One region of the Bacillus sp. V2I10 genome, then DNA from elsewhere that is predicted to be linked to it. Evidence: predicted binding sites of a transcription regulator. Region 1 holds the regulator's gene; the other holds the start of a gene.
The links. Region 1 encodes LexA, which represses DNA repair genes until DNA is damaged. Its sites were predicted from a motif close to CGAACATATGTTCG; they were not measured.
Positions count from the first base shown of each region.

Region 2: a site for LexA is predicted at 5,706-5,719, ahead of QFZ72_RS23840 (YhjD family protein). Genes of this name have one in related genera too.

Region 1 covers NZ_JAUSYV010000001.1:3,061,517-3,070,090, forward strand. Annotated here, with positions in the region: gene tkt (transketolase) at 1-1,200, opposite strand, end outside; gene QFZ72_RS15475 (DUF896 domain-containing protein) at 1,376-1,606, opposite strand; gene QFZ72_RS15480 (YneB family resolvase-like protein) at 1,671-2,321, opposite strand; gene yneA (cell division suppressor protein YneA) at 2,335-2,646, opposite strand; gene lexA (transcriptional repressor LexA) at 2,807-3,427, shown strand; gene QFZ72_RS15495 (magnesium transporter CorA family protein) at 3,523-4,980, shown strand; gene QFZ72_RS15500 (amino acid permease) at 5,740-7,098, opposite strand; T-box leader at 7,153-7,408, opposite strand; gene QFZ72_RS15505 (PaaI family thioesterase) at 7,845-8,129, opposite strand; gene QFZ72_RS15510 (branched-chain amino acid transporter permease) at 8,225-8,557, opposite strand; gene azlC (azaleucine resistance protein AzlC) at 8,554-8,574, opposite strand, start outside.
Region 2 covers NZ_JAUSYV010000001.1:4,699,397-4,707,970, reverse strand. Annotated here, with positions in the region: gene iolD (3D-(3,5/4)-trihydroxycyclohexane-1,2-dione acylhydrolase (decyclizing)) at 1-1,230, shown strand, start outside; gene iolE (myo-inosose-2 dehydratase) at 1,245-2,141, shown strand; partial or broken gene QFZ72_RS23860 (class II fructose-bisphosphate aldolase) at 2,171-2,482, shown strand; gene QFZ72_RS23855 (5-deoxy-glucuronate isomerase) at 2,467-3,255, shown strand; gene QFZ72_RS23850 (MFS transporter) at 3,337-4,614, shown strand; gene QFZ72_RS23845 (competence protein ComK) at 4,741-5,313, shown strand; gene QFZ72_RS23840 (YhjD family protein) at 5,314-5,676, opposite strand; gene QFZ72_RS23835 (TVP38/TMEM64 family protein) at 5,860-6,477, shown strand; gene lepB (signal peptidase I) at 6,496-6,999, shown strand; gene QFZ72_RS23825 (MFS transporter) at 7,002-7,739, opposite strand; gene addB (helicase-exonuclease AddAB subunit AddB) at 8,147-8,574, shown strand, end outside.

The DNA of each region.
Region 1 (8,574 bases):
ATCTTCTGCTGTGAAATCAGCAGCTCCTTTAATGGATGTATTGTTAGAACCCGCTAAATCAGCTGATCCTCCAAAGATATAAGGAATATTTTTTGCCAGTACATTTAATACCTCACCTGAGGATGCACGTGATGCAAGAGCTTTTCCCTCTTCATACACCGGTACTGCCTCGTCCCAGTTTTCAAGCAATTCGCCATTGATTCCGGCGTTCAGCTGTTTTGCAAGCTCTGGATATTCTTTTTTATAGCTTTCGAAAAGATCATTCCATTCCTGCTCTTTCTTAGATCCGAATTGTTCAGCAGATTCCTTGAAATGAGCATAAACTTCTTCTGGAACATAAAAGTCTTCTTCAAATGTCCAAGCATAAGCTTCTTTTGTCAATTTAATTTCGTCAATCCCAAGCGGCTTGCCATGTACGTCAGACTTTCCGGACATATTTGGAGATCCGTAGCCGATTGTTGTTTTCACTTCAATTAACGTTGGATGAGTTTCATCTTGTTTAGCGGCTTCGATTGCTTTAGAAATCTCTTCTAAATTATTGCCGTCTTCAACACGGATGACCTGCCATCCGATAGATTTGAAACGATCTTCAACATTTTCAGAGAATGATCGATCTAAGTCGCCATCAAGAGAAATATCATTTGAATCATATAATACGACTAATTTGCCAAGCTTCAGGTGACCTGCAAGAGAAGCTGCTTCAGAAGAGATACCCTCCATTAAGTCTCCATCTCCGCAAATAGCGTATGTGTAATGGTCTACTACAGGATATGATTCTTTATTGTATGTATGTGCAAGATGGCGCTCTGCCATGGCCATTCCTACAGCCATGCCGATTCCCTGGCCTAATGGACCTGTCGTTGCATCAACACCAGCTGTGTGATGGAATTCAGGGTGGCCTGGAGTTTTACTTCCCCACTGTCTGAAAGATTTAAGATCTTCCATAGATAGATCATAGCCTGACAAATGAAGCAGACTATACAGCAGCATAGATCCATGACCAGCTGATAAAACAAAACGGTCACGGTTAAACCATTCCGGGTTTTTAGGATTATGATTCATATATTGTGTCCAAAGCGCGTAGGCCATTGGAGCTGCCCCCATAGGCATTCCAGGATGTCCTGAATTTGCTTTCTCGATTGCATCGATCGATAATGTTCGAATCGTAGCAATAGATAAGTCTTGAATTGAATGTGACATAATTTGATCATCCTTTCAGAAATAACATTCTACTTTCTTATCATAGCGGTACACACTTTATGATACAACCATTAATCATGAAATGTAATAGTCCATTAAGATGTGTAAGAAACTATTCTAATGTATTATGTGCAAATTGAAAAGGAATACATCACAAATTGACGTATTCCTCTTATTAATGAAGGTTTCGCTTCTTCTCATCTTTTAGTTTTTGAGGTGTTACATCCGTACCGTTTGGGTCGAGGATCGTAACGCCTTTTAATGTATTTTTCATAGAACCGCGAAACACATGCAGGTATTCCTGTCTCAGGCTCTGCTGTTCTGCTAGTTCTTCAGGTGACAAAGCGCTTGATTTAGCCTTTTTTGAAAGCTCATTGATTCTAGCCATTTTTTCTTTTGAAAGCATGATGGTAACTCCTTTTTGTAGATTTCACTATGCTATCGTACTAAAAATGACTGTAAAAGACAACTTATTGGTCTCCTGATTGTTTTATATATTCCTGATATCTTCTATGTACCGTTGCCTTTGAAACATCATGTCCAAAACCTCTTAAAGTAGCAGCAATTTCTGCAAAGGTCAGTTTGTTTTGTTTTAAGCGGACAATTTCTGATACAGGAAGCTCTTTCTTGTCCTTTCCGGGGCTCCCATGAATATTAGACAGGTTATTTTGAGGCTTAAACCCATTTTTGACCGCACGCTGCATGCCTCTTTTGATTTTCAGATTGTGAATTTTTCTCTGATATTCTTCAACAATGCTGACGATTTCAAGTACCATGGAATCAGCTTCTGAGAGCAGAAGCCTGCCGTTATGCGTGACGGAATAAAGTGTTAATCCCTCTTTAAGCAGAAAATGAATGACTGCAATTCTGGCGTTTCCCCTCCCAAGCCTTGTTTCATCCTGGATCAGGATTGCATCCACCTGCTGATTTTTGATGCAGTCAAACAGTTCAAATATTCCGTCTCTCTCTATATCGTAGCCGCTGGCCTGCTCTTCAATCACTTTTACAATATTCATGCTGTGCTGCTCAGAAAGATTTATAAGCTCTTCCTTCTGTCTTAAAAGAGATGTTTCCTGTTCTTCTTTCACTGTGCTGACTCTGCAATAGATGATGGCGTTCAGTGTTCTCACTTCCCTATTTCTTGCTGGCTATTTGATTGACCTCATAATAGGCTGTTTTCTCTATTGGTATAAAGACTTGTTCACCAGGTTTAATGACTGCTGTCTCCATGCCGTTTTTTTCCTGTACCCACTCGACAAAATCTGTCTTAGAAAGATTGTGATGATCTTTAAATTGGTCAGCAATGCTCCAGATGCTGTCCCCTTCAGTAACTTCTATATTTACGTAGTGATCCATTCTGTCTTTTTCACCAGTATAAGACAAAGCAAAGACAGCGACAATAACGACGATAAAAAATGAGAGTAAATAAGAAAATGATTCTTTCAACATAATCCCCACCTCGAAATAGAATGTTTGTTCGTACTTTTGATATTTTCAGTATAATGAGAACAAACGTTTCTGTCAACGGATTTCTCGAACTTATGTTTGTATGCACAAGAAAAACATGCTATAATCAACATAAATTACAGGACGCGAGGTGCAAAAGATGACAAAATTATCAAAAAGACAGCAGGATATCTTAAACTTCATCAAATTAGAAGTTCAAAAAAAAGGTTATCCGCCTTCTGTTCGCGAAATTGGCGAAGCTGTCGGCCTTGCTTCTAGTTCAACTGTACACGGCCATCTGGCCAGACTAGAGAGCAAGGGACTAATCAGACGCGATCCAACTAAGCCCAGAGCCATTGAAATTTTAGAAGAAGAGACTTCACATATTCCAAGATCAAATGTTATTAATGTTCCGATTATCGGTAAGGTTACAGCGGGATCTCCCATAACAGCCATCGAAAATGTTGAGGAATATTTTCCGCTTCCTGATACGTTTGCAGCAGCAGATGATCAAGTATTCATGCTCGAAATTATGGGAGACAGTATGATAGAAGCAGGAATTCTGGACGGGGATATGGTTATCGTTAAACAGCAGAAGACGGCAAATAATGGAGATATCGTAGTAGCCATGACAGAAGATGATGAAGCAACAGTAAAACGTTTCTTTAAAGAAAAAGACTTCATTCGCCTTCAGCCTGAAAATTCAACTATGGATCCTATTATTCTGCGAAATGTTACGATTTTAGGGAAAGTCATTGGGGTTTACCGGAATATTCATTAAAGATCTTTGCTGCTAAGCAAAGATCTTTATTTTTTGGTTTTATACGCTCCAGCAAAGGGAATATAATAGTTGATAAAACTTAGAAGAGGTAACCTATGAATCCCAAAATTAACTATGATGAAATAACCATTCTGCGAACCAATTGCCAATTCATATTTCCCTTTTCTTGGGCTCATGACGGCATTAAGGAGTTAACTGAGAAGCTCTTAGCCAACGGGTTTGAATTTTTTTCAATTGAAAATGTTAATCAGCAAAATATATATTACGGGGAGAGCATTGATATCCCGCATAAATGTTTAAATCATTATTTTATGCCCTACATAGAACAAATCTTATTCCCTGACAAATATAAAGAAAAAGCCATAAACCGTTATTCAAAGCCTTTAAATTTGACTTGCAGACTTGAGACTGTGCACAATTCATTTTCTATGAAAGTTCATTCAATTGATATCTACCTTTGTCCTTTCTCTATCGGCATGGTAACGATTCGAACAGACCCTTTTAATACCAATGGAGATATCTCTTTAAGTGATGCACTGGATTTTATGGATCATTTTCGCGTTCTAGAGCCCTCAATTACAGAAGAAAAAGGTACTGTTCTCTATAATGGAGAAAAGCGTTTTGACAAGACACAGGATTTTATCTTCCAGGACCTTTGCCCTTTCATCGTCCCCTTCATAGAAAAAAGCGAGAATGATCAATCAGCTTATCTGGGCAGCCTCCCTTATTTTATTGATGAAAGGATGTTCGTATCCAGTTTTTTAACGGCTGCTCCAGATGATCAAATAACAAATAACGATTTATTCAGAATCGGACATATGAATGGATATAAAGAAAAAAAACAGCCATACACCTCTGCAAGCAATCAAAAGTATATCGAAAAATACGTAAATGATCATGTTTATGACAGATGGTCCCCGGATAGTTTTCATATTATCAGCGACCATACATTTACTTGCATCAGCAGAGACACCAAAAATGAAAAACTCATTGCTGAAGAAATGTATGGCCAGCTTTATTACAACTTGATTCTGCACTTATTTTATAAAATTGTCCTTTTAAAGCTTTCATACAGCTATTCACAGCTCTATATTGACCAAAAACAAGAAAAAATGGACAAACTGATTCGATCGATCGCCAATTTTACCGCCAAATATATTTTTTCTGAAATCAGCAGCCGGACTGAAGGACAAGAGCTTTCTGTTATGATGAAAGATCGCTTTAAAATTGAAACTCTTTACAAAGAGGTAATAAACACGATGGACAGTCTTTATCAAAATCAGGAAAAACTTGCAAGCAAACGTCATAATTCTCTTTTGCTGATCTTAACGACTTATACCGTTATCTCCGGTATTTACGGAATGAATCTGGTGATTGAAGACTGGCGGGGGAAAATTGAGTGGAGCAAGCTTGCCGGTTATTCTGTTTTTGAATATATATCGCTCGTTGTCGCTTTATCAGGTATTGCTGTGGGAAGTGTGCTTGCGGGGATAGCAATTATGAGACTGCTTAAAGACTACTTTGATAAGGGAAAATCTGAAAACCTCGACTGAGTAATGCCGAGGCTTTTTTTCTATATTACTTAATAAAAGCCCCCTCCTTCACCTTCTAGTATTAATTGATCGATTGAAAATAAATTTTTTAGCTTTTCTACTACGTTAAATGGATAGAACAGCAAAATATTTGTTAAAAAAAGACGGTATGAATTGGAATTTCATACCGTCAGTAAATTAAAACTGGGGAGTATTAATGTTTTAAGTTCTTTTTGCGCAGTTTGAGAGAGATATAACGATTATATAATAGTAGAAACACGAATGGATTAAGTATGAAAGACATTGTTAAACTCACTAGTGTTCCTAAAGCAACTTTATATGTAGAAATTAGAAAAAACCGTTCAAACACATAGAATAGTTATTGCACGGTTTGAATGTCTAAACCTTCTTTTTACCTGTATGAACTTACTCATCTTTAAACTTCTAACCTTCTATTAAAACAAGCATCTTGTTGATTTACACACTGGCCCGAACAAAATGTAACGACTTTATTTGTAATTAAACATCTTTATTGTCAGTCAACAGTACTTCATGGCACGCAATTTTTAAACGCTTTTTTATTTTATAAACAACTTTTTTTACTCAACAGTGTTTCCACAAATCAAATGATTCGTTCTAAAGATTTCATAGTTTCCTACTTAAAAGATATTTAACGTCGTTAATTATAGATGCACTTAAAAATTATTTCATAGTGCAAAAAATATAAATAAAAGACACCGCTTCTTTAATAAGCAGTGTCTCTCTTTAATAAAAGGAAAATCATGCAGCTTGTCTTCTGGCAAAACGTGAACGGACTCCAAAGTAAGCCGCTGTAATGAATAAATAAATTAAGATTGTGATAGTCGTTACAATAATAGAAGTAGTCGCAATTACACCAATCAATATAGCAAGCAGCGCCAATAGAGCTATCCAAGTCGTGTAAGGAAAAAAGCGAACATTATAGCTGACTTGCTGTGTCTGATTTGTGCGAGATTTCAAATGCGCCATCGCAATAATAATCCAAATACATAAAACTGTATATCCAAGAGAACCCATTAAATAATTAAAAGTCTTGCTCCCAGCAAATAGAGAAATAAGCACCCCTACATACAGCGAAGATGAACAAGCCAGTATCGAATAAACAGGCACCTGCCTTTTAGACAATTTTGCGAATAGTTTTGGAATACGTCCATCCACCGCTTGTGTATATAGTACACGCGACGATGCATATAGTCCGGAATTCATAGAAGAAATAATAGCTAACAATATAATGGCGTTCATAATGTGATCCGCATATGGAATTCCTATCATTTTAAACACCGTCACAAACGGGCTCTCCGGAACGCCATTCACTTGATTCCAGGGGATCAGGCTCACAATAACGAAAAACGGTAAAATATAAAAAGAAATAATCCGTGTCAATGTGCCTCTTACAGCTTTCGGTATAACCTTTTCTGGATTTTTTACCTCTGCCAAAGTAACGCCTATCATTTCAGTACCGCCGTATGAATAAATAACCACCAGCATAGCCATAATCAATCCATGTATACCATTAGGGAAAAATCCGCCATGCTTTGTAAGATGAGAAAATCCTGTTGCAGCATGGTCTTGAAACGGTACTAATAAAATGATTAAGCCAAATATGATAAATAATACAATTGCACTGATTTTTAACAGGGCAAGCCAATACTCTGTTTCTGCAAATAGCTTTACTGAAAATAAGTTTACAAGGGTAACAATGGCAGAAACAATTAAAGCCAGTATCCAAACCGGAATGTCCGGAAGCCAGTACTGCAAAAAAATAGCGGCTACCACTGATTCTGCTGCTATATTTAACACCCACATTTTCCAATATATCCAGTCAAGAAAGTGCGCAGCATAACCACCTAAAAGCGGCTGAATTAAATCACGAAATGTTCTAGCCTCTTTGTTTCTTACTGCCATTTCAGCAAGGCCCTGCATAATTAAAAGCAATATAATTCCTCCAACCATATACGCAATAATTACTGCCGGGCCTGCCATATCGATGGCTGTGCTGCTTCCTTTAAATAACCCTGCACCTATAGCTCCTCCCAGCGCCATCATCATAATATGGCGTGATGTCATAGTTCGTTTTAAGCTCTCTTGTTTGTTACTCATACTTTTAATCTCCTAATCTTTGTTGTAAGTATACAAAAAAGCCCATCGTCTCTTAAAAGAGACGATGGGCTTTAGGCCAACCGCGGTACCACTCTTATTGACTCCTTTTCTTACAGAGTCCAGCTTAGCGCACAGTATAAAATGCTAAACCTTGTAACGTAGATTAATCGTTAGAACCAAAAATAAACATATCGTAATCGGCTCTACCACTCCTAGGCGAGTTCAAAGTGCCATGTGACTGCGTTCCACCACCCCGCAGCTCTCTGCTCATCATGAACATTCTTCTACTACTCCTAATCATAGTGTTCGTTATTTTTATCATGTAATGTATGTGCACAAATAATATATTGCTATACTATACAAGCTGACAACCTCATTGTCAATGAAAATATCGATTTTTCTAAAACCTTACTGATGTCCTTTGATCCTTTACGCTTTTCACCCTTCTTACCCACTTTTGTTTCTTAAATTCTCACCTATTTTCGGTAAATGAAGGAACTATTCTTTAAACACGGGGCAGCACGCAATTTTGTGCGCTAAGCAAATTTCAACACAATTCGCACTTGTTTTGCTTGGGCTTGTCTGGAACTTCGGTTTATATCGGAATATATAGATTAACTATAGTGAATAATTCTTCTCCTTATTAGCTACATTATCTATAGCAGACTGGAGTTTGTTCCTGAATAGTTTCTTTCTTTAATAATGATTTTTAAAAAATTACTCGAAGTTATTACGTAGTCGATTGATTAATTCTTTTGCTGGTAAAGGTATCCTAAGGATGTTTTTCCATATGCATTACAGGCCACCGAAAAAGCATGGTCTGCTAAAGCATAAATGACTGCCCCGTGAACAGTTCCATATGCGTTTACCATATGGCTTTGCACTTCTAGTATTGCTTCTGCAAAACCAGCCTCAAATTTTGTTAACTGAATGCCCAGTGACCGAGCATACGGATCGTTTATTACTTGTTTATAAATTTGTTCGAAGTGTTTTTCATAAATTTGATACTCATCAATTTTCTTCTTTACTATTTATCTACCCCTTTGATTTATTGAATATTTTACTCCACCACCATTGATATAAGGAAACGTAATAGAAGATGGAGCATTAGTCATTACCAATGTCATTAAAAAACCAATTGCACCAAAATCATGTAGACAATCGTCCCCCCTGCTATAGAGAGGAGCATTTTTTTCTTCCAAAAGTGAAGTAGTGCAACTACCGCTACCGCAATAAATTCAGGGATGCCTTGACTTCCAGAAAGTAAACTCACATCCTTAAAACAATAAATGACCAAAAGCCCAATTACCGCTGGTGGCAGCACTTTACCGAGATACTGTACATACTTCGGTGTGGGTTTACCCGATGGGAAAACGATAAATGGAAGAAACCTTGTGAGCATTGTGCCTAAAACAACCATAGCAATTGTGATAAACTGCTGCGTTAAATTCATTGTCATATGGTGTTAACCTCAAC
Region 2 (8,574 bases), 1.6 Mb from region 1:
AAGCCATTGCTGATTTTGGGCGGAGGCGTCCGTTATTCTGAAGCAGCTGACACTTTAGTGAAATTTGCAGAAACGTTTCATATCCCATTTGGTGAAACCCAGGCTGGCAAAAGCGGTGTGGAAAGTAATCATCCGCTCAATTTGGGCGGACTCGGCGTAACTGGTAACTCGGCTGCTAACACACTGGCAAAAGAAGCAGACCTGATTATTGGGGTCGGTACGCGTTTTACTGATTTTACAACAGCGTCTAAGCAGTTGTTTGGAAAGGCTGACGTACTTACGATAAACGTTTCAGAATTCCATGCAGCAAAACTTGATGCAGTAAAAGTAGTCGCTGATGCAAAAGCCGGACTTGAAGCCATTGCAGCTAAACTAGGAGACTATCGTTCTGCTTATGAAAATGAAATTGAAGATGTGAAGCAAGGCTGGCAGATTGAATTGAACCGCTTATACGGTGTTGCTTATGGCGATCACTTCACACCGGAAATAGCTGGTCACCTCGATGAAAAGCTGCCTGAATATAAAGAAGCGCTTGGCACTGAATTGACACAGACAAGTGTGCTTGGAGCATTAAATGAAATGGTGGCTGATAATGCGATTGTGGTTGGGGCAGCCGGCAGTCTGCCAGGCGACATGCAGCGTATGTGGGTTTCCAGAACACGCAACACCTATCACATGGAATATGGCTACTCATGCATGGGCTACGAAATAGCTGGAGCTCTAGGAGTTAAGCTTGCCGAGCCGGACCGGGAAGTATACGCGATGACTGGTGATGGCAGCTATTTGATGCTTCATAGTGAGCTTGTCACATCCCTGCAGGAAGGGAAGAAAATAAATGTTGTCCTGTTTGATAATTCAGGTTTTGGCTGCATTAACAATTTGCAGATGGAAAACGGAATGGGCAGCTTTGGTACAGAATTTCGAAAAAGAAACCCTGAAACGGGAAAAATGGATGGTCCGGTCATGGCTATTGACTATGCAAAAGCCGCAGAAGGCTATGGTGTTAAAACATACTCCGTCAGAACTATGGATGAACTTCATGCAGCCGTCATTGACTCGAAAAAGCAAACAGTAAGTACACTGATCGACATTAAAGTGCTTCCAAAAACGATGACACACGGTTACGATTCATGGTGGCATGTTGGTTTAGCTCAAGTTTCTGAAAAAGAAAGCATCAAGACTGCATTTAAAAACAAGGAAACTAATCTTGAAAAAGCGCGTGCTTATTGACGGAGGGAACAGCAATGTTTAAAACCAATCAAGTGAAATTAGCTATTGCACCAATCGGCTGGACAAATGATGATATGCCTGAGCTTGGCAGTGAAGTGACATTCGAGCAATGTATTAGTGAAATGGCGCTATCCGGATTTACAGGAAGTGAAGTAGGAAATAAATATCCGCGTGACACAAAGGTACTAAAAAAGGCATTGTCTTTACGCGGTTTAGAAATTGCCAGCGCATGGTTCAGCTCCTTTTTAACATTAAAACCATTTGAAGAAACAGCGGATGCGTTTAAAGAACACCGTGACTTTTTATTTGAGATGGGTGCAAAAGTGATTGTGGTATCTGAACAAGGCAACAGCATCCAAGGACAAATGGATTCATCGCTGTTTGATCATAAGCCAGTCTTCACAGAAAACGAATGGACGCTGCTATTGGAAGGTTTGCATCATCTTGGAGATCTCGCAGCGGAAAAAGGAATGAAAATTGTCTACCATCATCACATGGGTACTGGTATTCAGACGACAGAAGAAATTGCCCGGTTAATGACTGGAACGGATCCTGAAAAGGTTTCGCTTCTTTATGATACAGGGCACCTTGTATTCTCAGGGGAAGACCATCTTACCGTTTTAAGCACCTATATGGATCGCATTCATCATGTTCACTTAAAAGATGTACGAGCCGATATTGTTAAAAAAGTGCGTGAAGAAAAGCTGAGCTTTTTACAGGCTGTCAAAGCAGGCGTATTTACAGTGCCGGGAGATGGTTTAATCGACTTCAAGCCAGTGTTTGAAGCGTTGAGTGCAGCTGAATATAAAGGATGGTTTGTCGTTGAGGCTGAGCAGGACCCAGCAGTTGCCAATCCTTTTGAGAATGCAGTGAAAGCACGCCAGTATATTCGTGAAATGAGCGGGATTTAAAGGAGGCCGAATATGACTTTAGTAAAGACCGTCTAGAGGAAATTAATCAGGAAGTGGATATTCCGCTAGTACTGCACGGCGGATCAGGCATTTCTGAGAAAGATTTCCGCACCTGTATTACCCGAGGAATCCGTAAAATCAATGTGGCCACATCAACGTTTAACCATGTGATTGACATGGTGAACGGGGAAGTACCCTTAGCACCTTTCCATAATTACTTTACTTATCATGAACGTATAATAGTGGCGGCTGCTGAGAATGTGAAGCGTCATATGCGCATGTTTCAAAGTGCAGGGCGTGCCCTAAATCGAAGGAGGAACTGTACATGTATGAAAAATTAGGTGAATTAACAGAAGGGTATACGGAAATGACAAAAGGCGACGGCAAACACAGCGATATGATGCAGGATATCGGTATTTATGCCATGCAGGCTGGTAAATCGAAAACGCTAAGCGACAGTATTCAAGAAACAGCGATACTGCTTCTTGAAGGTGCCGTTCAAATAGAATGGAGTGGGAAGACAAAGGAAATGAAGCGTGATAGCGTTTTTGAAGAAGATCCTTGGTGTCTTCATGTTCCTAAAGGTGTAGATGTAACGATTACGGCGCTTTCAGCAAGCGAAGTGCTAGTCCAAAAAACAGACAATGATCGTATATTTGAAGCGAAATTATACACGCCGAAGGATTGCAAGAGCGCGATCGCCGGAGAAGGCGTCTGGAACGGAACAGCAGAACGTGTCATCCGGACTATTTTTGATTATAATAGTGCTCCTTATTCGAATCTTGTTATAGGAGAAGTCATTTCCTATCCAGGCCGATGGTCTAGCTATCCGCCTCACCATCATGCTCAGCCAGAAGTGTACTATTACCGTTTTGATAAACCTCAAGGCTTTGGATGTGCAATGGTCGGACCGGAAGCATACCGCGTTGAGCACAACAGTTTTATTACGATTCCAGGTGACCTTGATCACCCTCAAGCGACTGCACCGGGATATGCTATGTATTTCTGCTGGATGATTCGCCATCTGGAAAACAGTCCATGGACAGAACGAATCATGGAAGAGGAACATAAATGGCTGCTTGCGCCCGATGCAAAAATCTGGCCGGAAAAATAAATACTCCTCGCCTGCATGCATTCGAAAAGCGTGCAGGTTTTTCTGACTTTTAACATTAAACAGATATATCAGCTTTAGCACATGGAATTTCCAAGGGATGGAATAGGGGAAGAAGGAAGGTGTTTTAGGGTGATCAAGGATAAAATGCGGCAGCCTCAGAATTTCCATATCGTTTTTCTCAGTATTGTTTTTTGCTTTTGGTTTTCGATGTATATTTATATCCCAACATTCAGTATTTATTTGGATGTATTAGATATGGGATATTATGCCTCAGGAATAATCATGGGCAGCTATGGGATCATGCAAATAATCATCAGATTCCCATTAGGCATCGCGGCGGATAAATATAAAATCAGCAGTAAGTTATTGGTGGCCTTCGGGTTTGCAGTTTCATTCATTAGCGCAATCCTGCTAGCCTTGACGAACGACTTTATGCCAATCTTTTTCGGACGGTTTCTTGCGGGTGTTACAGCTGCCATGTGGGTAGTCCTGACCATTTGGTATAGTTCTTCTTTTGATGAAAGCCGATCACTAAAAGCAATGGGCATTTTACAATCAATGACTGTAGCTTCTCAATTGATCAGCATGGCAATCAGCGGCTGGATTGCTGATGTTCTAGGCTTTACAAGCTTATTCTGGATCGGTGGGATTTTTGCTTTAATCGGACTCATCCTTGTCCTATCCCTGTCTAGTGCTGACTCGGTGGAGACAGACAATAAAACAGGGGAAGCTAAACAGGGTGACCAAATTGTCAGGCATGTGGTGAAAGAGCGGAAATTGTGGTCACTAAGTCTTTTATCCCTCTTGTCCCACGCGGTTCTCTTTACAACTATTTTTGGTTTTTCATCCGTCTATTTTAATGACCTGAATGATCACTCTGCAGCCATAATGCTGCTTGTCATCGCTTTTATGTTACCGCACGTCCTTGCTCCTGTTGTGCTTGCTTTGAAAAAAAGATCCTTCTCTAACCCCTTTTTAATAATGTTCATTTGCTTTGTTTTAGGAGCTTTATCCCTATTACTGATGGGAGGCACAAACAATTGGGCTGTTTACTGTTTTTTGCACACTTTATTAGGTTTGTCCCTTGGTTTTATCTTTCCTGTTCTCTTGGACCAAGTCAGCAAAACAAACCATAAAGCGGGATCCAAAACGGCAATGGGATTCTATCAATCCATCTATTCAATCGGAATTGTGGCAGGACCGATAGCAGCAGGCTATGTTGCCAGACAAGCGGACCTTAGGGCCGTCTTTATCATGTCGTCCATTTTGCTTTTCATTGGAGGTATGATATCTGCTGCAGAAAGCGCAGCTTACCAGAAATCAAGAAAACATAATAGGGAGCATCAAGTTTCAACATAACTTTGTTTCCCTCTATATTTATTTCCTCACCTTGTTAAAATATTGTAAAATTGTAGAAAAAAAGGGGTGAATATGCTAGATTAAAAATAGTTCTATAATCCTATATAATTGAAGAGGTGAAAACTTTTGGGAAATGAGCAAGAAGAGTATTTAGATAACTACATAGCAAACAGATTTACGATGGCGATCTTGCCTGAGGTGCACAGAGGAAGGCTGTATTCGAAAGTGATTGAGGTAGAGAAAGAGCTGTTTGTGAAGCTCAGTCCTCAGGATATTGTAAACCGCAGCTGCTCTTATTTCGGTTCCAGTTATGAAGGCCGCAAAGCCGGCACGAAAGATCTAATGGGGATTACACATAAACCTCCGATTGTCATTGATCCGGGGAATTATATGTTTTTCTTTCCAACGTCTTCTTCTTCAAGAAGACAATGCGCATGGATTTCGCATGCACACATTCTTCAATATGCAGCTGCTGATTTTGATAATACAGAAATCTTCTTTACAAATGGGAGCAGTGAGACGATTTCAGTATCTTCAACTTCTTTTGAAAATCAATTATACCGGACAGCACAGCTGCGCACGATCATTACAGCCCGTATCGAAGAAGAGCATCGTAAAATGAACCTGCTGCTGTTTCCAAAGGAAAAGCAGACAAACCTCATCTACGAACAAATCATTCGTGAGCTGAACAAGCACTAATTACTTTTTTATGACTTTAAATAAATAATCCTCCATCAGTTCGCATACTTTATTGCGTATTCGGGGATTAAAATAATTGTGCTGCTCCTCGTAGCCTTTAAAGATGAATGAATACATGGTAAATGCTTCATCTCTTTGTACCTGGCTGACTTTAATGCTGTTTTTTTTCAGTTCATGGCGTACGACTGTCAGATCCTTTTGTGCAAGCTTGAGTGATTCTTCCACGATGTTAAGATAGGGCTGTTTAAGCTTGAATGGACTTTGTTCAATGATAGATAAGTCCCGGTTGAATATGGAAATGGTCATCGGGAGGTAAATGGACATTTCAATTGCATCTCGAAGGTCTGAGGGAATTCTCGTCATCAAAAAAACCTCGCTTCAACATTATAAAAAGAACGTATGTTCGATTTTATTTTACTTTATCAGCTTATGAAATGCAAGACTGTTTTATGCATGCCTCGCACCGCAATATACCCCTCTATGTTTAAAGTCTTTACACAAACGTGTAAAATAATAGCATAGATAAAGATATAAGGAGCTTACCGCATGGAACTCGAGGCGTTTCTGGATTATTTTACAATGGAAAGAATGATGGAATTTTTCAAAGATTACCGTTCGTTTGGCCCGCTGCTCGGCATAGGCCTGCCTTTGCTTGAAGCATTTCTGCCGTTTTTGCCGTTAGTGGTTTTTGTTGTAGCCAATGCCAATTCGTTTGGTCTGTGGTTTGGTTTTATTTATTCTTGGATTGGCAGCTGTCTTGGGGCAATCATCTTGTTTTTGATCATACGTAAATACGGACAGGAGAGGTTCTTCAGGATTTTCAGCCGGAACGCGACTGTGCAGAGAATGATGGGGTGGCTTGAGAGGCACGGGTTTGGTCCTTTGTTTTTACTGCTTTGCTTCCCGTTTACGCCCTCTGCAGCAGTTAATATCGTAGCAGGACTGTCCAAGGTGAGTATTTGGCAATTCAGTTTGGCTGTGCTCTCCGGAAAGTTTGTGATGATCTTTTTGATCAGTTTCATCGGCTACGATTTGCGGGCTATGATAACGCAGCCTGAAAGAACGGTCATTGCCGTTGTTGTGATTTTTTTATTGTGGTTCATCGGCAAGCAGCTCGAAAAGCGCCTGAATGTAAAAATGCTTGAGAAGAAAAGAGATCATTAAATTTACGGGGGAGTTAAGATGAGAAAAAGATACTGGTTTTTTTCAACTGTCATCACTTTCTTGCTCATTATTACCATAAAAAATCTCGTTTTCGTTGATTACAAGGTAGAGGGTGTTTCCATGCAGCCCACTTTAACAGCCGGACATCTGCTGTCCATAAATAAGGTAAATCACCGCCTGTTTGATTTCAAGCGTTTTGATATCGTTGTGTTTAAAGCACCGGGCGGAGAAGATGCTTATATCAAAAGAGTGATCGGTTTGCCCGGGGATGAACTCGAATATAAAAACGATAAGCTGTTCGTCAATGGCAAAGCTATGGAAGAACCATATTTGAAGTCGCAGAAAAAAGGGACTCCTTTCGGCAAATTAACAGGGAACTTTACATTAAAAGAAATCACCGGAAGAAAAACAATTCCAGAAGGCTATCTTTTTGTTTTGGGGGATAATCGTCTCGTAAGCCGTGACAGCCGCCAATTCGGATTGATCAGCCAGGATGATGTGATCGGGAAAGTGAAAGAGTGAACCTATTTTCTGATTGTAAAAAGAACGGCTATGCTGTATAAGACTGAGAATATAAACAGAATTTCATGAAAAGAGAAGATGCCAGCAATTAAAGGGCCTAAGCTTGCACCGGCTAAAAGCAGAAATGAATAGAGGGATACGGCAGTTGCACTGTCACGGCCTCCGTATTCGCCGATAAGTGAAATGACCGCAGGTATACAAACAGAAAGCGATGCTGTGTATAAGACAGAAAGTCCAGCTGACATGTAAAGGTTCGTGCTTGAAAATGTAAAGATAAATGAAAGGATCATTCCAATCAATGCATACCTGACAATAGTCAGTTTCCCGTATTTTATAATCAACTTAACACTGATGAGCGAGAAGAATACCCCGGTTAATCCTGCTGCTTTGCTCCAAAACAAAGCCTCATTTGAAACAGTTCCGCCGTATTCTCTGTGAATCCCTTCATAGTAAGCGACAAAAGACATAAGCATTACGAATGTAAGGAGATAACATAACAGCAATTTTTTGTTTTGAAGAATAGAACCTAAAGAAGAGAAGAATTTTTTTTGTACAGTTCCCCTCTTTTTTTCCTCAATTAAAAATACCATCCCAACTGTAACAACAGCATACATGCCTGCAAAAAAATAAAACACCGCAGCCCAATTGAAAGCTGCTTCAAGGGCCGAACTGATCAGCTGCCCGATGATGCCAGACATCAAAAAACCCATATTGATAAGGGAAATCAGCCGGGTTCTTATCTGTCTGCCTGCGCTAAACGTGCATCAGCCCAGCGTGGTGTTCGCCTGCTGTTTCTGCAAAACTTGGCAAGTGTGCGGGAATGGTATTCCCATGTCTTTTCAAGTAAAATAGAGGGAGAGAATACGAGTGAAATAGATGAAAAAATAAAAAGGCATATTGGTATGCCTTTTTATTCTTTAAAGATAAGAAAAGAGAAAAGGATGAAGACCTGAGTAAGGTCAAAGCGCTTGCGCTTGTCATAGGAAAGGATAAAATTTTGATCATTGATGGCAAGCGGATCGCCTAACTCCCCGGCCAGATAAGGCTCCGCCAAAAAAAGTCCAACCAGGACTTTTCTGTCGGATCCTTATCTGCAAGCCGGAGCTAAACAAGGCGCTTGCGCTTTTCTAAGAGAGGGGTCCTGAATGTGGGAGTAAGATTTGTTTTAGGGAGATCTGGAAGCGGGAAATCACACCGGCTGTTAAATGAAATCCGCATGGATCTTTTTGATCAGCCGGGGGGAGACCCAATCGTTTATTTGGTGCCTGATCAAATGACGTTTGGCATTGAATATGAGCTGATCAAGACGCCTGATTTAGACGGGATGATGCGGGCTCAAACATTCAGCTTCAGCCGTCTGGCCTGGAGGATTCTGCAGGAAACCGGAGGAATCAGCCGTTATCATATTTCTGGAACAGGGATTCAAATGATGCTCCGGAAGCTTGTAGAACAGCATAAGCAGGAGTTTAAAATTTTTGCAAAAGCAAGCAGCAAAAGCGGATTTATCGAACATATTGAGTCGATGATTACAGAACTGAAGCGCTATTGCCTCACGCCGCAGGATATGGAAGAGAA